One region of the Variovorax sp. P2_H12 genome, then DNA from elsewhere that is predicted to be linked to it. Evidence: predicted binding sites of a transcription regulator. Region 1 holds the regulator's gene; the other holds the start of a gene.
What was found. The regulator sigma-54, encoded in region 1, starts transcription at its own class of promoters, with help from an activator protein. The targets are predictions, from matches to a motif close to TGGCANGNAANCTGCTTT.
Positions count from the first base shown of each region.

Region 2: a site for sigma-54 is predicted at 1,311-1,328, ahead of AC1DYK_RS19695 (pilin). Genes of this name have one in related genera too.

Region 1 covers NZ_JBFUFO010000084.1:5,111-8,460, reverse strand. Annotated here, with positions in the region: gene lptB (LPS export ABC transporter ATP-binding protein) at 1-664, shown strand, start outside; gene AC1DYK_RS35035 (RNA polymerase factor sigma-54) at 677-2,263, shown strand; gene AC1DYK_RS35030 (phospholipase D family protein) at 2,336-3,350, shown strand, end outside.
Region 2 covers NZ_JBFUFO010000025.1:132,119-135,468, reverse strand. Annotated here, with positions in the region: gene AC1DYK_RS19715 (hypothetical protein) at 1-180, shown strand, start outside; gene AC1DYK_RS19710 (hypothetical protein) at 191-436, shown strand; gene AC1DYK_RS19705 (hypothetical protein) at 505-888, shown strand; gene AC1DYK_RS19700 (hypothetical protein) at 890-1,228, opposite strand; gene AC1DYK_RS19695 (pilin) at 1,375-1,875, shown strand; gene AC1DYK_RS19690 (DUF2514 family protein) at 1,946-2,479, opposite strand; gene AC1DYK_RS19685 (hypothetical protein) at 2,535-3,035, opposite strand; gene AC1DYK_RS19680 (hypothetical protein) at 3,035-3,220, opposite strand; gene AC1DYK_RS19675 (hypothetical protein) at 3,217-3,350, opposite strand, start outside.

The sequences.
Region 1 (3,350 bases):
AGTGGTCGGGCTGCTGGGCCCCAACGGCGCGGGCAAGACCACCTCGTTCTACATGATCGTCGGGCTGGTGCGGGCCGATGCCGGAGAGATCTCGATCGACGGCGAGCCGATCGCCCACATGCCGATCCATCGTCGCGCGCGCATGGGCCTGAGCTACCTGCCGCAGGAGGCCTCGATCTTCCGCAAGTTGACGGTCGAGGAAAACGTGCGCGCAGTGCTCGAGCTGCAGAGCGAGCCCGACGACCACGGCCGGATGGTGCCGCTCAGCAAGGCGCACATCGACGAGCGGCTGGGCGAACTGCTGGCCGACCTGCGCGTCGACCACCTGCGCGATTCACCGGCGCTGTCGCTGTCCGGCGGCGAACGCCGCCGGGTCGAGATCGCGCGCGCCCTGGCGACGCAGCCGCGCTTCATCCTGCTGGACGAGCCCTTCGCCGGCATCGACCCGATCGCGGTGATCGAGATCCAGCGGATCATCAGTTTCCTGAAGGAGCGCGGCCTCGGCGTGCTCATCACCGACCACAACGTACGCGAGACGCTGGGCATCTGCGATCACGCGTTCATCATCAGCGACGGGCATGTGCTGGCACAAGGCACGCCTTCGGAGATCGTCGACAACGCCGAGGTGCGACGCGTGTACCTGGGCGAACATTTCCGGATGTAGGGGCCTTACTCGATGAAGCAGGGGCTTTCGCTTCGCGTCTCCCAGCATCTGGCGCTGACGCCGCAACTGCAGCAATCGATCCGGCTGCTGCAGCTGTCCACCCTCGAGCTGAGCCAGGAAGTCGAGCAGATGCTCGACGACAACCCTTTCCTCGAGCGGACGGCCGAAGAGGCGGCGCGCGAGGAGTTCGGGCTGGACGCCGCCGATGCGCCGGTGCGCGACGACGATCGGCAGGCCGAAGGCGATGGCGACTACGCTCCCGGCCCCGCGGCCGCTGCCACCGAGGTTGCGGTCGCGACACCCGAGGCCGAGACGGCGCCGCTCGACGCCGCCGACGGCGAGCCCGACTGGGAAGGCGACGGCACGGTCGACCTGGCACCCGACGACAGCGAATGGGGCGGCGATGCGCCCGCGCGCGCCAACAACCTCGGCGACGAACGCACCGACGCCACCGAACTGGCGCGCAGCCACGAAACGCTGCAGTCCTTCCTGCATCGGCAGGCACTGGGCCTGCGGCTCAGCGAGACCGACCGCGCCGCGCTGCGCTTCCTGATCGAGTCGCTCAACGACGACGGCTACCTCGAGGATTCGCTGCCGGCCCTGGCCTCGGGCCTGGCCGGCGACGACAACGACCAGTTCGACGACCTGGTGCATCACTTCCAGGTCGCGCTCGGCCTGCTGCAGAGCCTGGAGCCGGTGGGCGTCGGCGCCCGCAACCTCGGCGAGTGCCTGACGATCCAGCTGCGCGCCCTGGCGCACCCCGGCGAGGGTGCCGACGAGGCGCGGGTGCGCCAGACCGCGATCGCGGTCTGCAAGCAGCCGATGGAACTGCTCGCGCGGCGCGATTTCAAGCGGCTGGCGACGCTCGCGCGCAGCAACGAGGAAGAGGTGCGCGCCGCCCTGCAGCTGATCGCCCGGCTCGAGCCCAAGCCGGGCCGCCGCTTCGTCGACGTCGAGCGCAACGTGGTGGTGCCGGACGTGATCGTCACGCGCATCGGCAACGGCACCAGCACCAACATCAAGTTCCGCGTCATGCTGAACCCCGAGGTCATGCCGCGGCTGCGCGTGCACGACATCTATGCCGGCGCGCTCAAGCAGCACAAGGGCGAGGGCAGCCAGGCGCTCTCGCAGCGGTTGCAGGAGGCGCGCTGGTTCATCAAGAACATCCAGCAGCGCTTCGACACCATCCTGCGGGTGTCGAACGCGATCGTCGAGCGGCAGAAGAGCTTCTTCGTGCACGGCGAGCTGGCGATGCGCCCGCTGGTGCTGCGCGAGATCGCCGACGAACTCGGCCTGCACGAATCGACCATCAGCCGCGTGACCACCGCCAAGTACATGGCGACGCCTTACGGCACGTTCGAGCTCAAGTACTTCTTCGGCTCGGCGCTCGGCACCGAGACCGGCGGCAATGCCTCGAGCACCGCGGTGCGGGCGCTGATCAAGCAGTTCGTGAGCGCCGAGGACCTCAAGAAACCGCTGTCCGACAGCCAGATCTCCGAGATGCTCAAGGAGCAGGGCATCGAGTGCGCGCGCCGCACCGTCGCGAAGTACCGCGAGGCGCTGCGTATCGCTCCGGCCAATCTGCGCAAGGCGCTCTAGGGCGTGCTGGTGCGCGGGTGGCGGCTCGGTGCGGCACTGGCGGCGGCGGTGCTTCTGGCCAGCGGCTGCGCGATGCTGCCGGCCGATGTCGAGCGCCCGCCCTCGAGTGCAATCATGGCTTCGGGCGAGACCGCGCTGGGCCGGATCGCCAAGGCCTCGTCGCCCGATCCGGATCTGAGCGGTTTCCGGCTCATGCCCGGCGGCGACTTCGCGCTCGACACGCGGCTGCAGCTCGCGCGCCGCGCCGAGCGCACGCTCGACGTCCAGTACTACCAGATCGAGAACGACGACACCGGCCGCTACTTCCTGCGCACCCTGCGCGATGCGGCCCTGCGCGGCGTGCGCGTGCGGCTCCTGATGGACGACCTCTACACCTCGGGCGAGGACGACCTGTTGCTGGCGCTGGCCGCCACGCCGAACCTCGAGCTGCGGCTGTTCAACCCTTTCCCGGCCGGCCGCGGCAGCCTGCTGCAGCGCTTCTCGAGCTCGCTGTTCGACTTCGACCGCGTCAATCGCCGGATGCACAACAAGCTCTTCATCGCCGACGGCGCGATGGCGGTGGCAGGCGGGCGCAACATCGGCAGTCAGTACTTCACGCAGACCGCCGGCGCGAACTTCCTGGACATCGACACCTTCGTCGCCGGCGCCCTGGTGAAGCGCCTCGGCAGCCTGTTCGACCTGTACTGGAACAGCCCCTACGTGCGGCCGATCGGCAGCGTGGTCGCATCCTCGCTGCCGCGCGAGGAGCTGCAGCAGCGCTTCGATCAGGCCACCGGCCCCGCAACCACTGCGCCGCCGCGCCCGCCGGCACCGAACGACGTGCTGGGCTACGCGCCGCTGGGGCCGGAGCTGAAGGACGGCGCCCGGCTCGGCCTGATCTGGACCCTGGCCGAAGCCTATGCCGACTCGCCCGACCGCGTGGTCGGCAAGACCGCCTCCTATGGCGGGGTGCCGCTGCTCGACGTCGACAGCGTGCGCTACAACGTGATCGAGCAGATGCGGCGCTCGCGCGCCGAAGTCACGCTGGTGTCGCCCTACCTGATCCCGGGCCAGGCGGGGCTGGAGGTGATGCGCGAGGTCCGCGGGC
Region 2 (3,350 bases), on a different contig from region 1:
GACGCCGCCGTTCGTATCCCGCGCGATCCGCCGAAGGTGGACGACGCGGCCCTGCTCGCGAAGGCCCTGGACCAGCTTGAGACGCATGCCGGCAAGACGCCCGATCTGGCGGCCGCACGCCAGGCGCTACGCCGGCTGGACGCGATGGCACGGATGAAGGCCCCGGCGTTGAAGGGCTAGGATGCCGGCCATGACACATTTACGGCACATCACCGTCTTCGTTGACGAGCCGGATCCCGGCCACTTCCACTGGGTGCTCCACGAAAGCATAGAGGATGCTTCGGTCTGGACCGACATCGAGTCAAGCGTCGAATCCTTCCCGAGTTGGATGGAAGCCTTCGACGCTGGCTGCGTGGAGCTTTTCAAGCTGGTGACCGACGAGCGTTGCGGGCCCAGAGCTTCGGGCGAGGACGAGGACGCCAGTCCGGTCGGCTGACGATCAGCACAGAGGCGGGGCGAGCACTGAGCCCACGCACTCATGGCGGCGTGCTATGTTCCCCGCCCATGAACAGCGACGAAATCTCTGATTGGAGGCGCAAGCGGCTCGCGCTCATCGTCGACGAGATGGGCAGCAGCAAGGCGCTTGGGAATGCAATCGGCCACAAGTCGGGCGAGCAGATCCGCGGCATCCTCGCTGGCATGCGCCCCCTCACTGCGAGGACGATGGACCTGATTGAGGGGTTGCCGGGCCGGAAGGGGTGGTTCTTCCGTGACGGTGCTTCACCCGAAGGCCGCGACCTCGTGAGCTGCCTGCGCTATCTCCGTGAGGGGCTAGAGTTGCTGACGCCTGAGAATCGTCAGATCGCGCGGATCGCACTGAAGCACTTCATCGACAACCCCGACGAGTTGCTCGAAGTCGCCCAAACACTCCAAAAGCTGGCGGACTAGCTCAGCGCGGCGGTAGGTACTGCACCGGCCCGACGAGGATGTCAGACGCCCCGGCTTCAATCTGCCACTCAGCCTTGAAGTAGCAGTCGGTCCCATTGGGCTCGACGATCTCGCAACGGCGGACCTCGAGGTTCCGCAGCAGGCTCATCCTCATGACCGCCTTGCGCGCGGCGCTGTGCTGTGGCGTCCTGCCGGCCATCTCCGTACCACAATGCTCGAGCGATTGCGCATCCAGCTCGACACATAGTCGCATCGCCTCGCGGGTCGCCTCGCGCAGGGTCTCGGCCGACGCCCCGCCGCACAGAGCGAGCGTGACAAGAATTGTCAGAGCCTTCGTCATATTGGTCATTCTCCGTGCCGCGTTTCGTCGCATCATGCCGTGCCATGTGCACTAATGCACATTTTTTTACATATCTCCGGCTTGGCACATTTGCTGCGGTGAGCTACCCGTCCGGGGATTGGTCCTCGGCCTCAACAGGAGTTTCAATGAACCATCGCACCATCGCCCGCCGCGTCCAAGCCGGCTTCACCCTCATCGAGTTGATGATCGTCGTCGCCATCATCGGCATCCTGGCCGCTGTCGCGCTGCCGGCCTATCAGGACTACACCGTGCGCGCCAAGGTCTCAGAAATGATCCTGGCCGCTTCGTCTTGCCGCACTTCTGTCACCGAGATGTACCAAAGCGCATCGGCTATCGACATCAGCACCAGCCTGCCAAATTCCTGCTCCACGACGGCCAGCAAGTACGTCAAGAGCCTCGCGGTTGACCTCAACGGCGTCATCACCGTCGTCGGCGAGCCGGCCGGTCTTGGCGGGTCTGTTGTCGCCAACAAGGACACCATCGCTCTGACTCCATACATCGATGCCGCCATGGCTACGGCGATGGATGGCACGAAGGACGGCGGCAAGGTCATTGCGGCGTGGAAGTGCGCCACCGACGCGACCAACCCGCTTGATACTCGCTACCTGCCGGGCTCCTGCAAGTAAGCGCCATAGTGCCTCAAACAGAAGCCGCCCTCGGGCGGCTTTTTTACGCCTGCCCGGCTATGGATTGAAATCACCGGTCCCAAGGCTGTAGTCCGACTGCGTAGCGCTCGCAGGTCTGACCGCGCGCGTGGGCAGCGTCAGCGAACTCTCCCAGGAGCCGAGCTCTTTCTCGAGCGCGGCCGAACAGGTCGGCAAGCAGAACAGCGGGGTCGGCGGCTGCCGGCCCTGTGGCGGTAATGCCGGAATCTGCGGAGGCTCGACGGATGGAGGCGAGGAAGGCGGCGACACGCTGCTGCAGCCGCCGCTCAGCAGCGCCAGCGCGATCAGCAGCTGCACGCGCCACGTCGAGTTTCTTTTGGCCATCGATCGCCACTCCTTCGGCCGCTCGGGCCCATCGTTGTTCAGTTTCCCGGCGTGAACGCTCGGCCAGGCGGGCGGCCTCGGCCTGGGTGGCGCGGTAGTTGGCCAACTCGGTCCGCGCGCGATCGACGCCGGCCCGGGCGTTGCTCACCCTCACCTGCTGGAACATCACCGCGGCCAAGAGCGCGCCGATGATGACCAGCCAGCCAGCCTTCCCTGCGGCCCAGGTGTAGAGCCAGGTCATCGGCCACCCCGTAGCCACCAGCCGACGAAGTTCCAGAAGTGCGCACCGTACATGGTCAGATCCCCAGCGCTGCACGCGCCTCGTCGTAGTAGCCGTTCCATGTCTCGCGGTGAGGCTTGCCCGGGCGCCATGTGACGTTGGCGTAGAGCTTCCATGCACCCTCGTAGTCGCCGATCTCCGGGAGCGAACCAGGCGCCCACCAGAGGTTGAGCCGGGCAAAGACGCCGGCAAGCAGATCGTTCGTTTCGAGCGCAGCCCAGACGTTCGGCCGCTCCCATGGGATGCCAAGCTCTGCGCATACCCGATGCGCATGGCCTGTCGTGGCCGGATGGGTCATGACACCCTTTACGCCCCCATCCCGTTCGAACTGCCAGAAACCTCGGGCAGGCCCGTTGCCCTGCTGCCGGCGATACCGGAAGCGCGACTCTTGCCGCCCGATCGTGAGCAGCATCAGCCGTGCTTTCGGCGTGTCCATCTTCATCGGGAGCATGGCCAGGCCGGGATTGATGATCTCCTCTAGCACCTGGTGGAGAGGCATTGCGGTTTGGAGGTCCATCACTCGGCGCCCCTCTTCTGGGCGGCCACGTTGCCCACGATGAACGCGCCCACGGTGCCGAGGATGATCGTCGCGTAGGCGCCGCTCTCGAGCTTGCCGAACCACAGCAGGACGGACGTGACCGCCCCACAGCCGACGCAGAGCAGGAACTTGCGCCCGCCCGCCAGGTTGATAACGTCGCTCATCGGAAACCTCCCCTCAGTGCAGCCCACCAGCCCGCGACCGCCGCGACGATGCCCGTCACCCACGCGATCGGCTTTGCGCCCTTGGCGATGACGTCCATGACCTTCATCGCTCCCTCGAGGTTGTCCAGAA